Regions from separate parts of the Kitasatospora hibisci genome, predicted to be linked through region 2. Evidence: riboswitches for the same ligand, from Rfam matches in the RefSeq annotation. Region 2 holds a riboswitch; the other holds the start of a gene.
What was found. A riboswitch is a leader RNA that binds a small molecule or an ion and turns the genes downstream of it on or off. The one in region 2 is predicted to bind thiamine pyrophosphate.

Region 1 (9,435 bases), 1.7 Mb from region 2:
GCGGCTTCTGGGAGGAGCGCGGCTACCACAACCTCGCCGACCCGTGGCGTGAGCAGCGCTACTCCTACCAGGAGGAGCCCGGGGACGGCCCGCTGCGCTAGCCCCGGGCCACTACAGGAACGGGAAGGTGACCGTCACCACGGTGCGCTGCGCGCGGCGCTCGCCGGCGGCGGGGGACTGGCTGGACACCTTGCCGGTGCCGAAGAGGTTGACCCCGCTGCTCTGCATCACGAACCCGGCGGCCTGCAGCGTCCGCGCGGCGTCGTCCTTGGACATCCCGGTCACGTCCGGGACCGGCACCATGCCCTTGCTGACCACCAGCGAGACCGGCGTGTTCTCCGGCACCTGCTGCCCCGCCGCCGGAGAACTGCTGATCACCGCGCCCTCGGCGACCGCGTCGTCGTACGTCTCGGTCACCCCGCCGCGCGCCAGCTGGGCGCCGGCCAGCGCGGCGGCGGCCTGGTCGGCCGGCTTTCCGGCCAGCTCGGGCACGGCGATCCGCTTCGGGCCCCGGGAGACGGTGACGCCGACCGCGTCGCTCTTGCGGGCCCGGGCGCCGACCCCCGGGTCGGTGGAGATGACCTGCCCGGCCGGGACGGTCTCGCTGTAGACCTCGGTGAACCGCCCGTGCATGCCCGCGCCGTCCAGGATCCGCTGCGCCTCCGCCCGGTCCTTGCCGAGTACGCTCGGCACCGTCGTGTACAGCGCCGAGGAGAGCGCGTACGTGGCGCCGCCGACCAGCAGCACCAGGGCGGTCAGCACGGAGGTCCAGATCAGCGGCCTGCGGGGGAGGCGGCGCAGCCGGCCCGGCCGCGGGGTGCGGGCCGGCGGGGGCGGCTCGTCGTAGGGGCGCGGCTCGGCGAGCAGCTGCTCCATCACCTCCGGCGGGACGTCCAGCACGCTGGTCCGCTCGACCGGCGGCGCGGGTGCGGCGGGCTGGATCACCGAAGTCGGCTCGCTGGTCGGGTACTGCGGGCTGGGCCGGGTGGAGGCCGGCGGCTCGGCGTCCAGCTGGGCAGGGGTGAGCGTGCGGCGCACCCGCTGGAGGGCGGCCAGCAGCTCGACCGCGTCGTACGGGCGGGCCTGCGGGTCGCGAGAGCACGCGGCGGCCACTATCGCGTCCAGCCCGGGGACGATGTTCGGCACGGTGAGCGACGGTGCGGGGACGTCCTCGTGCAGGTGGCGGTACATGACCTGGACCGGGTTCTCGCCGGTGTGCGGGCGGTGGCCGGTGAGCATCTCGTAGAGCAGGATGCCGGCCGCGTAGACGTCGACCCGCTGGTCGGTCCCGGCGCCGGGGCGGATCTGCTCGGGGGCCAGGTAGGAGACGGTGCCGAGCAGGGTGCCGGTGGTGGCGGTGCCCGACGCCGCCGTGCCGTCGCCCGCGTCGAGCACCCGGACCAGGCCGAAGTCGGCGACCTTGACCAGGCCGCCGTCGGTGATCAGCACGTTCTCCGGCTTGACGTCGCGGTGGACCAGTCCGGCCCGGTGGGCGGCCCCGAGCGCGGCCAGCACCGGCTCCAGGACGTCCAGCGCTGCCCGGATGGACAGCGCGCCGCGGTCGCGCAGCAGGTCGCGCAGGGTGCGGCCGGGCACGTACTCCATGGCGAGGAAGACGGCGCCGCCGTCGGCGCCCTGGTCGAAGACGTTGACCACGTTGGGGTGCGCGAGGCGGGCGACCGCCTTGGCCTCGCGGATGAACCGGCCGGTGAAGCCCGCGTCGCCGGCCAGTGACGGGTGCATCACCTTGAGCGCGACCACCCGGTCGAGCCGGGTGTCGGTGCCCTTGTAGACGGTGGACATCCCGCCGGACGCGATGCGCTGCTCGACCCGGTAGCGGCCGTCGAGGAGGGATCCGATCAGGGGGTCGTGCAGTGCCATGTCCGCCTTGTCCACCCGGCGAGTCTAGTGGCGGGGCCCGGGCGCGGCACCGCCCCCGGGGTGCGCGCCGGGCTTCGTGGCCGGGCTGTGACAGTGCGCCGGTGCCGCGCGCGCCCGCCCTGGGCGGCCGGCCTCCGCCGGACCGGCGGCCGGGTGTCCGCGGTGGGAGCGCGCCCCCGCCGCGGGCCCCGGCTCGGTCAGAACGCCGGGCGCTCGCGGGTGTCCAGGTCGGCCCGGCCGGCCATCGCCGAGGAGGCCTCGGCGTGGAAGCGGCGCGGGATGCGGCCGGCCCGGCGGGCGAGCCGGCCGGCCTCGGTGGCGTGTCGCATCGCCTCGGCCATCAGCGCCGGGTCCTGGGCGCGGGTCACCGCCGAGGCGAGCATGACGGCGGAGCAGCCGAGCTCCATCGCCAGCGCGACGTCCGAGGCGGTGCCGGCACCCGCGTCCAGGATGACCGGGACGCCGGCGCTCTCCACGATCAGCTGGAAGTTGTGCGGGTTGCGGATGCCCAGACCGGAGCCGATCGGCGAGCCCAGCGGCATGACCGCCGCGCAGCCGACGTCCTCCAGCTTCCGGGCCAGCACCGGGTCGTCGTTGGTGTAGGGCAGCACGGTGAAGCCGTCGTCGACCAGCGTCTCGGCGGCGTCGAGCAGCTCGATGGGGTCCGGCAGCAGGGTCCGCTCGTCGGCGATGACCTCCAGCTTCACCCAGTCGGTGCCGAGCGCCTCGCGGGCCAGCCGGGCCGTCAGCACGGCCTCGCCGGCGGTGAAGCAGCCGGCCGTGTTGGGCAGCACCCGGATGCCGTTGCGGGTCAGTACGTCCAGGACGGAGCCCTGGGTGCCGGGATCGACCCGCCGCATCGCCACGGTGGTCAGCTCGGTGCCGGAGATCCGCAGTGCCTGCTCCAGCACCTCCAGACTGGGGGCACCGCCGGTGCCCATGATCAGGCGGGAGCCGAAGGCCGTCCCGGCGATGGTGAGGACGTCCTTGTCGTCGAGTGTGGTGTCGGCCATCGGTCAGCCCCCCTGGACGGCGGTGAGGATCTCGATCCGGTCGCCCGCCGAGAGCAGGGTGTCCGGCCACGAACTGCGTGGCACCACGGCCTCGTTGAGCGCAGCGGCGACGCCGGAGTGGGCCTTGCTCAGGGTGGCCACCACTTCGGCGAGCGTGGTCGCGGCGGGCACCTCGCGCGGCCGGCCGTTGACGGTGAGGGGGATGTCGCTCATGCGGGGACCTTCGTGGTGAAGCGAGTGGGGGAGAAGGGCTCGCCGATGGCCGGGACGGTGCCGGTGGCCAGGTACTCGGCGAGCAGGTCGGCGGTCACCGGGGTGAGCAGCACGCCGTTGCGGTAGTGACCGGTCGCGGCGACCAGGCCCGGCAGGGCGGTCGGCCCGAGCAGCGGCGCGTTGTCCGGCGAGCCCGGGCGGAGTCCGGCGGAGGTCTCCACCAGCGGCAGCTCGGTGATCCCGGGGACCAGGTCGTGGGCGTCGCGCAGCAGTTCGTAGACGCCGCCGGCGGTGACGGTGGTGTCGTAGCCCTGCTCCTCGCTGGTCGCGCCGATCACCAGCTCGCCGTTCTCGCGCGGGACCAGGTAGAGGTGCTGCCCGCGCACCACCGCGCGGACGTTGCGGGACAGGAACGGCCGGTACGGCCCGGGGATGCGCAGCCGCAGGATCTGGCCCTTCACCGGGCGGATCGCGGGCAGCACGCCAGGGGGCAGGCCGGGCAGCCGGTGGCTGTGCGGGCCGGCGGCGAGCACGGTCCGCCCGGCCGCCACCACCTCCCCGGCGGCCAGCCGGGCGCCGACCGCCCGGTCGTGCTCGACCAGCAGCTCGACCGCCTCGGCGCGGTGCACGACGACGCCCGCGGCCTCGCAGGCCCGCAGCAGCGCGCTCAGCAGCCGGCGGCCGTCCACCTGGTGGTCGTCGGCGACGTGCAGGCCGCCGCGGACGCCGGGCGCCAGCATCGGCTCCAGCTTGCGGGCCTCCCGCCCGGTCAGCCACTGCGAGTCCAGGCCGAGCCGCTGGTGGAAGGCGTGCAGCTCGCGCAGCTCCGCGCGGTCGTCGGAGTCGAGCGCGACGGCCAGCGTGCCGCAGCGCCGGTAGCCGGTGTCCGCGCCGCCGCCCGCCTCGGCGAGCTCGGCCGCGAAGTCGGCGTACCGCTCGTTCGAGGCCATCCCGAGACGCAACAACGGCTCCTCGCCGTACTGGAGTTCGGTGACCGGGGCGAGCATGCCGGCCGCGACCCGGGCGGCGCCGCCCCCGGGGTCCGGGTCGACCACGTGCACGCGCCCGACCCCGCGCTGTGCCGCCCGCCATGCGACGGCGAGGCCGATGACGCCGCCGCCGATCACCAGGACGTCGGCATGGGTACCCGCTGCCGAGCGTGTCAAAGTCGCTCTCCCTTCGCCGGTATGACCCGGATCAGGTTCGGACGGTCGCGGGCCGTGCCAGCCCGCCTCTCAGCCCGGTACGCCGGGCTCCCGCGATGGTGCCCCCACCTTAACTCCGGGCCTGGTCACGGCTGAAGGCGCGTACGAGGGGTGGGACGGGCCCGGTACCCGCACCGAACGCCAGTACAGTGACGGGCGTGGCAGATCTGAGCGGAACGGATCAGGTGGTCGTGGTCGGGGCCGGGCTGGCCGGGGCGCATTGCGCTTCCGGGCTGCGGCGCGGCGGCTGGCGTGGGCGGATCGTACTGGTGGGCGAGGAGCCGCACGCACCGTACGACCGGCCGCCGCTCTCGAAGGAGGTCCTGCTGGGCAAGGCCGACGCCACCCCGCTGGACATCGACTTCCCGCACCTCGGCATCGAGGTGCTCGCCGGCTGCCGAGCCACCGGGCTGACCCCGGGCGTGCTGCACACCGACGGCGGCGACCTGCCGTACGGCGCGCTGGTGATCGCCACCGGCGCCGCTCCTCGGGTGCTGCCGGGCGCCGAGCGCGCGCACCTGCTGCACACCCTGGACGACGCGCTGGCGCTGCGGGCCCTGTTCCGCCCGGGCCTGCGGCTGGTGCTGGTCGGTGCCGGCTGGATCGGCGCCGAGGTGGCCACCGCGGCCCGCGCGGCCGACTGCCGGGTCACCGTGGTGGAGGCGGGCCCGGCGCCGGTCCCCGGCGCGCTGCCGACCGAGGTCGGCCGGGAGATGGCCGCCTGGTACGCCGAGGCCGGGGTGGAGCTGCGCTGCGACGCCGCCGTCGCGGCGGTCGAGCCCGGCGCGGTGCTGCTGGCGGACGGCTCGCACCTGCCGGCCGACGAGGTGGTGGTCGGCATCGGCGTCCGCCCGGCGACCGACTGGCTGGCCGGCTCGGGCGTCGAGCTGGACGCCGCCGGTGCCGTCGTCGTGGACGACCGGCTGCGCACCAGCCTGCCTGGCGTCTTCGCGGCCGGCGACTGCGCGAACTACCCGTCCGCCCGCACCGGCGCCCGGCTGACCGTCCAGCACTGGGACCACGCGCTGCAGTCCGGCCAGGCCGCGGCCGCCTCGGTGCTCGGTGCGGACGCGCCCTACGACCCGGTGCCGTACTTCTGGTCGGAGCAGTTCGGCCGGATGGTGCAGTACGTCGGCCGGCACGGCGCGGGGGACGAGCAGGTCCGGCGCGGCTCGCCGCAGGACCCGACCTGGGCGGTGCTCTGGCTGCGCGACGGCGCGCTGCGGGCCGTGCTCACGGTGGACCGCCCGCGCGACCTCACGCAGGCCCGCCGGCTGGTCGAGCGCGGCGCGGTGCTGGATCCGGTCCGGGCGGCGGACCCTTCGGTGCCGCTGAAGGCGGCCGTCGCGGGGTAGGGCCCGGCCCGCGCGAGCGGCCGGTTGGTGCGCCGGGGGCCGCGGAGGTGGCAGTCTGGTGCCGTGAGTGAGATCGAAGCCAAGATTGAGTCCCTGGTCCCCGAGTGGCTGTACCTGCCCGACATCTCCGAGCGGTGGGGCGTCGTGGTCACCGAGGTCCGCAACATGGTCAAGAAGGGTGACCTCATCGCGGTGCGCCGCGGCCCCAACAGGTCGCTGCAGGTCCCGGCCGCCTTCATCGACGACGCCGGCCCGGTCAAGCACCTGGTCGGCACGGTGACCGTGCTGCGCGACAGCGGGTTCAGCGACGAGGAGATCCTGGAGTGGATGTTCACCGAGGACCCGTCGCTGCCCGGCACCCCGGTCCAGGCGCTCTGGGAGAACCGCGCGACCGAGGTGAAGCGCCGCGCCCAGGCGATGGCGCTGTGACCACCGCGACGCCCGGCGCGGCGGCCCGCGAGCGGCTCGCCGACGCCCGGCTCTACCTCTGCACCGACGCCCGCCGCGAGCAGGGCGACCTCGCGGAGTTCCTGGACGCCGCGCTGGCCGGCGGGGTGGACATCGTCCAGCTCCGCGACAAGGGCCTGGAGGCCAGGCAGGAGCTGGCCGCGCTGGAGGTGTTCGCCGACGCCTGCCGTCGCCACGGCAAGCTGCTCGCCGTCAACGACCGGGCCGACGTCGCGCACGCCGCCCGCCCGGACGTGCTGCACCTGGGCCAGGACGACCTGCCGGTGCCGGCCGCCCGCGCCGTCCTCGGCGAGGACGTGATCATCGGCCGCTCGTGCCACGCCGAGTCCGAGGTGGACGCGGCGATCGCCGAGCAGGGCGTGGACTACTTCTGCACCGGCCCGGTCTGGCCCACGCCGACCAAGCCGGGCCGCCACGCGCCGGGCCTCGGCCTGGTCGGGTACGCCGCGAAGCAGCCCACCGACCGGCCGTGGTTCGCCATCGGCGGCATCGACCTGGGCAACCTGGACGAGGTGCTGGCCGCCGGCGCCCGCAGGATCGTGGTGGTCCGCGCGATCACCGCCGCGGACGACCCGCAGGCCGCCGCCGCCGAGCTCGTCCGGCGCCTGCGCGCCTGACCGGCCGGGGGCCGCCGCCGTCCCGGCCGGTACGTCTCAGTACTTGCGGACGGTGGCGGCCTCCGCCAGCGCCAGCAGCACCTCGCGGGCCCGCTCGTCGGCGAGCGGCGCCGCCTCCAGCGCGGCGAGCGACTGGCGCATCAGCTCGGTGATCCGCTGCTCCACCCGCTCGGGCGCGCCGCTGCGCTCGATCAGGCCGCGCAGCCGGGCCACCTCGTCGGGTGCGAGGTCCGGCGCGCCGAGCCGGTCGTCCAGGTGACGGGCGTCGGCGGCCGGAAGGTCGCGCATCGCGTGGGCGACCAGCAGGGTCCGCTTGCCCTCGCGCAGGTCGTCACCGGCCGGCTTGCCGGTGACCGCCGGGTCGCCGAAGACGCCCAGCAGGTCGTCCCGGAGCTGGAACGCCTCGCCCAGCGGCAGGCCGAACGCCCCGTACGCCTCGACCAGTCCGGTCGGGGCGCCCGCGAGCAGCGCGCCGACCTGCAACGGCCGCTCGATGGTGTACTTGGCCGACTTGAAGTGCAGCACCGTCTGCGCCCGCTCCAGCGCGCCCCCGTCGGTGGAGTCGCCGGCGACCGGCTCCAGCACGTCCAGGTACTGGCCGACCATGACCTCGGTGCGCATCAGGTCGAACATCGGCTTGGCGGCCAGCACCGCGGCCGGGTCCAGACCGGAGCGCAGGAACAGTTCGTCGCACCAGATCAGCAGCAGGTCGCCGAGCAGCACCGCGGCCGAGGCGCCGTACTGCTCGCGGTCGCCGCGCCAGCCGTGCGCGCGGTGCAGCGCCTCGAAGCGGCGGTGCACCGAGGGCAGACCGCGCCGGGTGTCGCTGCGGTCCATCAGGTCGTCGTGGACGAGCGCGCTGGCCTGCAGCAGCTCCAGGGCCGCCGCCGCGTTGGCGATGCCCTCGCCGGCCGCCGGGCCGCCCGCCCCGCGCCAGCCCCAGTAGCAGAACGCCGGGCGCAGCCGCTTGCCGCCGTCGAGCAGGAAGTCGCGCAGTGCCTCGGTCGCGGGGGCCAGCTGGGGCGAGATCTTGCCGAGCAGGGCCGACTGGCCGTCCATGAAGCCGGCCAGGGCGGCGTTGACGCGCTCGCGCACGTCCTCCACGTCAATGGGGTTGGCCGGCCGGTTGCTGGACGAGGTCACGATGAGGCTCCGGAGTTTCGCTGAGGTGCAGCAAGCCTAGCCGGGCGACCGGGAACACCCGTACGGACCAGCGCCCGCCGGGTGGATCCGCCCGGGCCCGGTCCGGCCCGACGGGCGGGTCCGCCCCGTTCCCGAGCCGGCCCGGACGGCCTCCGGGCGTATGCGGAACGGCGTCCACCGCTTGTCTCAATTACTGGGATCGAGTTGTCCGGGCCCTGCGACCGGTGGTTAACCTGCCAGCATGGCACTCGGCATCGCTTCCACCAGAACTGACCGCGCGTTGACGGTCCGCGAGCTTCTGGCGGCCGGCAAGCGGTCCTTCTCCTTCGAGTTCATGCCCCCGCGTACCGAGGTCGGCGAACAGCGCCTCTGGGACGCCATCCGCAGGCTCGAACCGCTCGACCCCAACTTCGTCTGCATGACGTACGGGGCCGGCGGCTCCTCGCGCGAGCGCACCGTCAACATGGTCGGCCGGATCGCCACCGAGACCACGCTGACGCCCGTCGCGCACCTGACCGCGGTCGACCACTCGGTCGCCGAGCTGCGCAACATCATCGGCCAGTACGCCGACCAGGGTGTGCGCAACGTCCTCGCGGTACGGGGCGACCCGCCCGGCGACCCGATGGGCGAGTGGGTCAAGCACCCGGAGGGCGTCACCTACGCGTACGAGCTGGTGGAGCTGATCAAGGGGATCGGCGACTTCTGCGTGGGTGTCGCGGCCTCGCCGAACATGCACCCGCGTTCGACCGACTGGGACGACGACATCCGGCACTTCGTGGCCAAGATCCGGTCCGGCGCCGACTACGCGATCACCCAGATGTTCTTCGAGGTCGACGACTACCTGCGGCTGCGCGACAGGGTCACCGCGGCGGGCTGCCACGTGCCGATCATCCCGGAGATCATGCCGGTCACCAACGCCAAGCAGCTGGAGCGCTTCCCGCAGCTGAGCGGCTCGGCCTTCCCGGCCGAGCTGGAGGCCCGGCTGCGGGCCGCGATCGACGACCCGGCGGCGCTGCGCGAAATCGGCATGGAGCACGCCACCGCGATGTCCGAGCGGTTGCTCGCGGAGGGTGCCCCGGGCCTGCACTTCATCACGCTGAACCACTCGACCGCGACGCTGGAGATCTACCAGAACCTGGGCCTGCACCGGCGTTGACCTGCCCCGCGTTCCCGGCCGTTGAACGGGTACAGTCGCCGCACACGCGCGGCGCGCGCGGGCACGCGACTGGAGGTAGCGGGCGGATGGGCATCGGGTACCTGCTGCTGTACGCCGCGTTGGCGGTGGTGGCGCTCTGGCTGGTGGCCGAGCTGCTGCTGCAGAACCGGGCTCCGCTGCACTGGCGCGGACTGGCCCTGGTCGGCTTCCTCGGCGTGGTCGGCGGCATGGCGCTGGGCTCCGTGGTGGTGATCGGCGCGGGTGCCGCGCTGTTCGCGGTCGGTCAGACCTTCGTCACCCTCTCCGTGAAGCGCGGCCACGCGACCGGCTGGTCGCTGCGGGCGGCGGACGGCAGCCTGCCCGGCCCGCTCGCCAAGGTGCCGC
Region 2 (9,435 bases):
CCGGGTCGGCGAACCGGTCGGCCGTCAGGCGCTGCGGGCATCACCGCCGGTGCGCCGGGCGTGGCGGGCCCGGGCGGGCAGCGCCGCCCACACCGTCACCTCGCCGGGCGCGTCGCGCACGCCCCAGTCACTCGCCAGCTGGTCCACGATGCTCAGGCCGCGGCCGCCGCGCGAGGTCAGCGACGGGCTGGCCGGGGACGGCCGGGTCTGCGCCCCGCCGTCGGTCACCTCCAGGGTGAGGACGCCGTCCGCGTGCATCTGCCAGCGGACGAGGATGCCGCCGTCGTCGGCGCCCGCGTCCTCGCCGTCCCGGGACCGGTCCTGCGGGCGGCCGTCGGATCTGCCCGGTCGGGCCGCGCCGCCGGGCGCGGCCGCCCCGGACGGGACACCGACCAGGACCTGGCCGACGACCTCGGAGCGGGCGCTGCGGCCGAGCACGGGCAGCGGCCCGAGCGGCCGGGCGTAGCGACAGGCGTTGCTCAACAGTTCGGAAAGGATCAGAACAGCATCGTCAATGACCGGTTCCGGTATCTGCCGGTCACCCAGATCTCGACGCAGTCGGCGCCGTGCGACCCCGACACTCGCTGGGCCGTGCGGCACTGCCATGGTCGATGAAGTCGGCACTTCACGCGCCACCATCAACGCCACCCCCGGACCTCCTTCAGCGTATGCCGAGGGATGGATGCCCCTTGGTAATGCGTCGGAAACGACCGCACGGCGATCCCGGCCGGACATTTCGAGCCGCACGACACACGGTGCGCGACAGGTGATTCGCCGCTCACCCTCTGTCGTGAAACGCAAAAACCACGGCAGAAAGCGACGGCGGAAGGTTTGAGTCCCTACCAAGACGATCAACCGACGGGCCTCGTGATGCCGATCGGACGACGGCCCGGGGCGCCCGGGGCGCGCGTGGCGGATGGGGCGCCCGTGGTGCCCCGAGCACCCGGGCGCCCGTCGGCCGGGGCGTCACCGGCCGAGCTGGGCCAGTACCTCCGCCGGGCGGTTGGTGATGATCGCCGACACGCCGAGCTCCAGGCAGAGCTCCACGTCGGCCGGCTCGTCGACGGTCCAGACGTGCACCTCGTGGCCCAGCTCGCGCAGCCGGGTGACCAGCCGGGGCTTGGCCCGCACCAGGTCGATGCCGGGACCGGCGATCCGCGCGCCGCCCGGCAGCGCCGCACCCGGCCGCAGCCGGCCCTGCAGCGGCAGCATCCGCTCGAACAGGAACACCCGCGGGTACTGCGGCGCGGCGGCGGCCACCCGGGCCAGGGCCAGCGAGGAGAAGCTCATGATGCGGGCCCGCGGGCCGTCGGCGGCTCCCTGCGTACTGGCTCTGTGCGTACCGGCCCCCGGCGTACCGGCTCCGTGCGTACCGGCCCCCGGCGTACCGGCTCCGTGGGCGCCGCCGATCCCGAACCGGTCGAGCATCCGCAGCAGCTCGCTCTCGACCCGGCCCCGGAACCGGACCGGGTGCTTGGTCTCGATCGCCAGGTCCACCGGCCGGCCGCAGTCCGCGACCAGCTCCAGCAGGCTCTCCAGCCGCAGCACCTCGCGCAGCTCCGGGTCCCGGCTCGGCACGCCGGTCTTCCAGGCGCCGAAGTCGTGCGCCTCCAGCTGTGCCAGCGTCATCGCGGAGACCGTGCCGCGGCCGTCCGAGACCCGGCCGATCCGGCGGTCGTGGACGCAGACCAGCTGACCGTCGGCGGTCACCCGGACGTCGCACTCGACCGCGTCCGCGCCCTCCTCCAGCGCCCGGCGGTAGGCCGCAAGGGTGTGCTCGGGCAGGGCGTGCGAGGAACCGCGGTGCGCGATCACCTGGACGGGCGGCGCGGTGCGCGCCGCCGCAGGCGAGAGATCAGGGCTGGTCACAGCGTCAACGATAAGCGGCGGAAGTGAAGCGGAAGCGAAGACGGCCCCAATCCGCGGGGCCGTCTTCGGGGTGCGGGCGGGCGGTCAGCGCCGGCCGCGGGTCAGCGGGGCGAGCGCCCAGGTGGCCAGGGCGGGCACCAGGAAGCCGAACAGCGAGGCCGAGGTCCACTCCTGCGGGGTGAAGTGCAGGGCCTCCTGGACGGAGGTCCAGAAGTCCGTCCACCAGCCGGCGATCGCGGTCGGCGCGATCAGCTGGTAGACGGCGAAGCCGAGCGCCCACGGCAGCAGCATCAGCCAGCGGGACGGCGCGTCGGCGGCGAGGTTCCAGCCGCGCCGGCCCGCGCCGAGGAAGTAGTCCACCGCCAGCACCGCGAACATCGGCACGAAGACCGAGCCGATCAGGCCGAGGAAGGCGTAGTACGAGTCGGTGAACTCGGTGATCTGCAGCGCCAGGACGGTGATCAGCAGGCCGGTCGCGCCGGTCAGGACCCGGCGGTCGACCTTCGGCAGCAGGTTGTGGACCGACATCGCGGTCGAGTAGACGTTGGCGAAGGACTGGTCGGTCTCGCGCAGCACCAGCACCAGCAGGAAGAGCCAGCCGGCCCAGACACCCAGGAACGAGTCGAAGATCCTCGTCGCGTCGCCGTCGGCCTGCAGCAGTGCGAACAGGCCGAGCACGTAGCACCAGACCTGGGCGATCGTGTAGCCGGAGAAGCTGCCCCAGAACGCCGCCCGCGGGGTGCGCGAGTGGCGGGTGTAGTCGGCGGCCAGCGGCACGAAGGAGATCGAGACGGCGATCATCGCGTCGGTGGCCCTGAGGAACCCGTGCCAGTTGCCCGCGCCCGGGTCCGGGACGCCGTGGCGGCCCAGCTGGACGGTGAAGTACACCATCGCGACCGCCACCGCCGCGGCGACGAAGCGGCGCAGCACCGCGATCGCGCCCAGCGGCCAGATGGTCAGGGCGGTGGTCACCGCGCCCGCCAGCACGACGAACACCCAGCGGTAGCCCTCGGTGTGCGCCACGGTCTGCGCGCCCATCGCGATGACCAGCAGCTCGTACACGCCCCAGCCGATGCACTGGACGATGTTCAGCACCGTGGGCACGTACGAGAGCCTCGTCCCGAAGAGCCCGCGCAGGTTGGCCATCGCGGGCGCGCCGGTGCGGGCCCCGATCAGCGCGGCGACGCCGAGCATCGCGGTGCCGACCACCGTGCCGACCACGATCGCGGTCACCGCGGCGGCCAGCGACAGCTCGCTGCCGGGCGCGCCGAGCACGGTGGCGGCGGTGGTGAAGCCGATCAGGCTGACGCCGAGGTTCATCCAGAGCGCGAAGTGGTCCCGGAAGCGCAGGGTGCGCGGCGGCTCGGTGTCGAGTACGAGCGGCGCCTCGACCCGCTCGTCCCGCCCCGGACGGTCCAGCACCGCGGTGGAACCGGCGGCGGGGGCCGTGGCGTCGGAGTGAACGGTCGTGGACGACTCGGGGAGATCCTTGGACGCGGGCGCGCCCGAAGAAGAGGATGGCGAAGCAGACGGCATGGCCGATACTCCCTACGCCGGCATTACCCGGACAGGTTCCGGCGGTCTGCGCCCCCTCGACGGTCCGTCCACGGATCCCGTGGCGTACGGTCGACCGGCGCACTCTCAGCCTGGTGGGTCCAAGCTCCCGCGTGTCAGTTTGGAGCGACAGGCTAACCGCCCAGGTGGGGAACGCCAAGGCCGTGGTCCCGGCGGTCCGCATCGCGGGACGGCGCACCGTCGGGGCGGGGGCGCGGCAGGGGGCCGTGCGGGGGCGCCGCGGGTGGCCCCGGCACGTGCTGTTGGGCCGGGCTAAGGATTCTTATGAGTTCTTCAGAAGGGTCCTTACGACAATCGAATCGGGTGTGCGAAAAACTATGGTTGTTGGTCCTGTCAGCTATGGAGGTCGTCCGTGAGCACCGAGCGCGAGGTTGGGTCCACCGGGCCGCAGGGGGAGCCCTCCGGCCAGGGGGTGGGCGGTCCCGCTCCTGACGGTTCGGCGCAGTCCGCGCCCACCCCCGCAGCGGCGCCCGAGGCCGACTACACGCTGGCCGAGGCGGCGCCCGCCGCGCCGGCGGCCGGCGGGTCCACGCCGACGCTGGCGTTCGGCAAGGTCAGCGCCCCCGAGCCGGCCGCTCCGGTCGCCCCGGCCGCTCCCGCCGCCGCCCCGACCGCGGCGGACACCGGGTACATCGACGCCCCGCCCCCGGTCCTGCCGCCCGCCGCGCCGGCCGCCCAGGCCGCGCCCGCCGGCTACCCGTACGCGGCGCCCGCCGTCGCGGCCCACGACCCCTACGCCGCCCCGGGTGCGCCCGGCGCCACCGGCCAGCACCACCCGTTCGGCGCCGGTCAGCCGCTGGGCGGCTGGGGTGCGCACGACGTCACCCCCGGAGCCCCCGGAGCCCCCGGTGGCCCCGGCTACCCGGGCGGCCCGCTCGGCTACCCCGCCGACCACCCCGGCACCCCCGGGCACGGCGCCCCGCGCAAGAAGCGCGGCGGCCTGTTCGCCCTGATCGCCGCGGTCGCCCTCGTCGCCGGTGTGGCCGGCGGCGCGGTGGGCGTGACCGTCGCCGACCGCGACGGCAAGAGCGTCGCCTCCGCGGACGACCACCGGAGCACCACCGTCCAGGCCAGCAGCCCGCAGAAGAACGAGCCCGCCCCCGGCTCGGTGGCCGGCATCGCGCAGAAGGCGCTGCCCAGCGTCGTCACCATCAAGGCCCAGGGCAACGGCGAGTCCGGCACCGGCACCGGCTTCGTCTTCGACACCGAGGGCCACATCCTCACCAACAACCACGTCGTCGCGCCCGCCTCCAACGGCGGCAAGCTGACGGTCAAGTTCGCGGACGGCAGCTCCTACGCCGCCTCCGTGCTCGGCCGCGCCGAGGGCTACGACGTCGCCGTGGTGAAGCTGGACACGCCGCCCAAGGGCAAGCTGACGCCGCTTCCGCTGGCCGACTCCGACAAGGTCAACGTCGGCGACTCCACCATCGCCATCGGTGCCCCGTACGGCCTTGAGTCCACCGTCACCACCGGCATCATCAGCGCCAAGGACCGTCCGGTCGCCTCCGGCGACGAAACCGGGGCCCAGTCCTCGTACATGAACGCCCTTCAGACCGACGCGTCGATCAACCCCGGCAACTCCGGCGGCCCGCTGCTCGACTCCACCGGTGCGGTGGTCGGCATCAACTCGGCGATCCAGTCCAACACCTCCAGCACCGGCCGGGCCGGCAGCATCGGCCTCGGCTTCGCCATCCCGATCAACCAGGCCAAGTGGGTCGGCGAGACCCTGATCAAGACCGGCAAGCCCGTCTACGCCAGGCTCGACGTGCTGCGCAACGACGACTACAAGGGCGAGGGTGCGCAGATCCAGACCCGCGACATCCAGGGCACGCCCGCCGTCACCCCCGGCGGCGCGGCCGACAAGGCCGGCCTCAAGCCGGGCGACGTCATCACCAAGCTCGGCGGCGTCCCGATCGACAACGGCCCCGCCCTGGTGAGCCGCATCTGGACCCACAAGCCCAACGAGACCGTCGACGTCGAGTACACCCGCAACGGCCAGACCTTCAACACCAAGGTCACCCTCAGCGAGCGCGTCGGCGACAACTGACGGCGGCCTCCGGAAACCGTGTGCACCGAATCCCGCCGGAACCGTTAGGCTGACCTCCGCCTGGAGAGCTGCCCGAGCGGCCTAAGGGAACAGTCTTGAAAACTGTCGTGCGGTGACCCCGTACCGTGGGTTCGAATCCCACGCTCTCCGCTGGTAGGAGAACCACCTGCTCAGGGCGGGTGCCGGAAGGATCCGGCACCCGCCTTTTGCGTTCGGTGGGGCCGGAGCGGAGGGCGGAATTCACCTGAACGGGGGGTTTGGGGCCGAGGTGTCCTCGGGGTGGAGCCGGTGTCTCGTGTGTCGGGGGTAAGGGGCGGACTGCCCTGGGCCCGGCGAGGAGAGACAGATGGCCTGGTACCCCGGCGCGGAGAAGATGGAGCTCCAGCCCGAGTCGGACGCGCAGCCGGCGATCGTGCCGACGCAGGTGATCTTCCACAGCATCGCGGCGCCGTGGACGCCGCGGCGGATGTACGAGTACTGGCGGGACTCCACGAACCTGGAGTCGCACTTCGGGGTCGGCTACGACGGGACGGTCGGCCAGTTCATCGGTACGCAGACGCGGGCCGACGCCAACTACCGGGCCAACCGGCGGGCGGACGGGACCGGGGCGGTGAGCGTCGAGTCGGCCAGCAACGACCGGCACACCGATCCGTGGACGGACGCGCAGCTGGCGGCCCTGGTCGCGCTCGGCGCCTGGCTGCACCGGCAGCACGGTATCCCGGTGCGGGTCTGCCGCAGCACGGACGACCCCGGCTTCGGCTACCACCGGCTCTTCCCGGACTGGTCGGACAGCGGTACCGCCTGCCCCGGTGACGCCCGGGTGGGGCAGTTCCACGACGTGGTGCTGCCCGGCATCGCCGCCCTCGTGAGCGGCGGCGGGACGGGCACGCCGCTGCCGCCGCCGCGGGCCGGCGATGCGCCGGCCCGGTACCGGGTGACCGTCAACGGGCTGGAGTACGGGTACGGCGCGCACGGTCCGCAGGTGCAGGAGGTGGGCGAGGCACTGGTGGCGTCGGGGCACGGCTCGCACTACACGGCCGGTCCGGACGAGGAGTGGCGCGACGCCGACACCCTCAACTACCGGGAATACCAGCGCAGTCTGGGCTACACCGGGTCCGACGCGGACGGCGTTCCGGGGGAGGACTCGCTGCGCCGGCTGCTCGGGCGGCTGCCCTCGCCGCGCCGCGTCTCCCTGGCCCACGTCGTCGCGGCGGCCCGGACCGACCCCGGCGCCGAGCAGGGGCACCGGACCTACGGCGGCGAGGTCCGGATCGTCGAGCAGGCGCTGGCCGACGAGGGCTTCCTGGAGCAGCGCTGGGTCGACGGTTCGCTCGGCACCAGGACGGTGCAGGCGTACGCGGCCTTCCAGCGCAGCCTCGGCTACTCGGGCACGGACGCGAACGGCATCCCCGGACAGCGCAGCCTGCGGGAGCTGGGTCAGCGCCGGGGGTTCGACGTGACCGACTGAGCCTGCCCCGGGGCCCGGGGCCGGGCGCGGATCCGGTGCTTGACCATGACACCGTGTGAGGCGCTGCACTGGAGGCATCATGTTCAACATCGGAGACTTCGCCAAGCACGGCCGGGTGTCGGTCCGCATGCTGCGCCACTACGACGCGATCGGGCTGCTGCGCCCGGCCCGGGTCGACCCGGTCAGCGGCTACCGCTCCTACGAGGCCGCCCAACTCGCCCGGCTCAACCGCGTCATCGCGCTCAAGGACCTCGGCCTCACGCTGCAGCAGGTGCTGGACGTCCTGGACGAGCGGGTGGACGCGGGTGAGCTGCGCGGGATGCTGCGGCTGCGGCGGGCCGAGCTCGCCGCAGCGATGGCGGCCGACGCCCAGCGGCTGGCCCGGGTCGAGGCGAGGCTCCGGACGATCGAGAGTGAGGGAAGCATGCCCGAGCAGGATGTCGTGGTGAAGCGGGTGCCGCCGGTCCGGGTGGCGGAGCTGACGGCCGTGGCGGCCAGCTACGAGCCGGAGGACGTCACGCCGGTGATCGGCCCGCTGTTCGCGGAGCTCTGCCGGCGAGTGGAGGAGGCCGGGGTGGCCGGGACCGGCCCGTCGGTGGCCCGGTACGAGGACACGCCGGAGGGGGACGGTTCGGTGCTGGTCCGGGTGGCGGTCCCGATCGGTGCGTCGGTGGAGCCCTCGGCGGAGCACGGCTTCGCCGTCGTCGACCTGCCGGAGATCGAGGAGGCGGCGACCGTCGTCCACCGCGGCTCGATGGACGACGCGCTGGGCGCCTTCCAGACGCTCGCCCGGTTCATCGACGAGAACGGCTACCGCTCGACGGGGTACGCGCGGGAGCTGTACCTGGAGTGCCCGGAGTCCACGGCGGACTGGGTGACCGAGCTCCAGGAGCCGGTGGTCCGCGCCGGGTAGGGCTCGGGCGGGCCGCGCCGGTGCTCGGCGGCGCGGTGCCGGGTGCGGCGGTGGCGGTCGCGGGAGGGGTGGTGCTCGGCGCGGGCGCGGGTCTGCTCGCCTGCACCCGGGTCCGCTGGTGCTGGGGGCCGCGCCGATCACCCACCTCTCCCGGGTGCAGGCCCTGTTGACGCTGGTGCAGAGCGGAGCGCTGGTGCTCTCCACCGGTCTGCTCGGGGTCCTCGCGGACGCGGCGGGTGCCCGTCCGCCGGTCCTGTTCTACGCGCTGGCCACCGGCGCGGCGGGCCTGGGGGAGCTCGCCTCCCCGACGCTGCGCCGGGCCCGAACCGCGGCCCGGTGGGCCCTGCGGTCCGTCCGGGGCGGAGCACCGGTCGCCGGCGGGGCACCCTTCCCGGGCGCCCCGTCCGGGACGGCGTACTTGCCGGTCGTGCACCTGCCGGGCAGAGTGCCACCGAAGGCGATGGGCCGCGTACGACCGGGCCGCGCACGCGTGGCGCGCCCGCGGCCCGACGGCGTACGGACTGGGCGGCGCCGGCCCGGGCGACCACCGGGCGCCGCGGCGCCGGACGAGCGGAGGCGGCGATGAGTGATCTGACGGACCGGCTGGCACAGGGCCTCCCGCCCGGTGCGCTGGTGGTGGACCCGGACGTGACGGCCGCCTACAGCCACGACATGGCCGGCTTCTGCACGGCCGGGACCCCGGCGGTGGTGGTGTTCCCGGAGACGGTCGAGCAGGTGCAGCACATCCTGCGGACGGCGACCGACCTGCGCGTCCCGGTGGTGCCGCAGGGCGCCCGGACCGGTCTCTCCGGCGCGGCCAACGCCGTGGACGGCTGCATCGTGCTGTCCATGGTGAAGATGAACCGCATCCTGGAGCTCGACCCCGTGAACCGGATCGCGGTCGTCGAGCCCGGGGTGGTGAACGCCGAACTCTCGCGGGCCGCGGCAGGCCTGGGTCTCTCCTACCCGCCGGACCCGTCCAGCTGGGAGTCCTGCACGATCGGGGGCAACATCGGTACCGGCGCGGGCGGGCTCTGCTGCGTCAAGTACGGCGTCACCGCCGAGTACGTGCTCGGGCTGGACGTGGTGCTGGCGGACGGGCGGCTGCTCTCCACCGGCCGCCGGACGGCGAAGGGCGTGGCGGGCTACGACCTGACCCGGTTGCTGGTCGGCTCGGAGGGCACGCTGGGCGTGGTGGTCCGGGCGGTGGTGGCCCTGCGGCCCGCACCCGCGCCCCAGCTGGCGCTGGCCGCGGAGTTCCCGAGCGCGGACGCGGCCGGGGCGGCGGTCTGCGAGGTGATGGCGCGGGGCCTGACGCCGTCGCTGATGGAGCTGATGGACGCGGTGACCGTCCGGGCCGTCAACGAGCTCGGGCAGATGGGCCTGCCGGAGTCGACCCAGGCGCTGCTGCTGGTCGCCTTCGACGGGCCTGACCCTGCGGGCGAGCTGGCCGCGGTGGGGGAGATCTGCCGGGCGGCCGGGGCGACCGAGGTGGTGCCGGCCGAGGACCAGGCGGAGTCGGAGCTCCTCCTGGAGGCGCGCCGGCTGGCGCTGCCGGCGCTG

Region 1: another riboswitch for thiamine pyrophosphate. It lies ahead of thiO (glycine oxidase ThiO); the one in region 2 lies ahead of ACF9IK_RS18490 (purine-cytosine permease family protein).

Annotation. Positions count from the first base shown of each region.
Region 1 covers NZ_CP171642.1:5,946,743-5,956,177, forward strand. Annotated here, with positions in the region: gene ACF9IK_RS26045 (sulfite oxidase-like oxidoreductase) at 1-101, shown strand, start outside; gene pknB (Stk1 family PASTA domain-containing Ser/Thr kinase) at 112-1,896, opposite strand; gene ACF9IK_RS26055 (thiazole synthase) at 2,079-2,894, opposite strand; gene thiS (sulfur carrier protein ThiS) at 2,898-3,107, opposite strand; gene thiO (glycine oxidase ThiO) at 3,104-4,273, opposite strand; TPP riboswitch at 4,265-4,377, opposite strand; gene ACF9IK_RS26070 (NAD(P)/FAD-dependent oxidoreductase) at 4,462-5,667, shown strand; gene ACF9IK_RS26075 (Rv2175c family DNA-binding protein) at 5,731-6,096, shown strand; gene thiE (thiamine phosphate synthase) at 6,093-6,752, shown strand; gene ACF9IK_RS26085 (polyprenyl synthetase family protein) at 6,789-7,895, opposite strand; gene metF (methylenetetrahydrofolate reductase [NAD(P)H]) at 8,137-9,051, shown strand; gene ACF9IK_RS26095 (hypothetical protein) at 9,138-9,435, shown strand, end outside.
Region 2 covers NZ_CP171642.1:4,285,562-4,294,996, forward strand. Annotated here, with positions in the region: gene ACF9IK_RS18480 (ATP-binding protein) at 25-483, opposite strand; gene ACF9IK_RS18485 (glycerophosphodiester phosphodiesterase) at 967-1,869, opposite strand; gene ACF9IK_RS18490 (purine-cytosine permease family protein) at 1,954-3,405, opposite strand; TPP riboswitch at 3,398-3,546, opposite strand; gene ACF9IK_RS18495 (S1C family serine protease) at 3,797-5,491, shown strand; tRNA gene ACF9IK_RS18500 (tRNA-Ser) at 5,554-5,641, shown strand; gene ACF9IK_RS18505 (peptidoglycan-binding protein) at 5,838-6,959, shown strand; gene ACF9IK_RS18510 (MerR family transcriptional regulator) at 7,039-7,872, shown strand; gene ACF9IK_RS18515 (FAD-binding oxidoreductase) at 8,455-9,435, shown strand, end outside.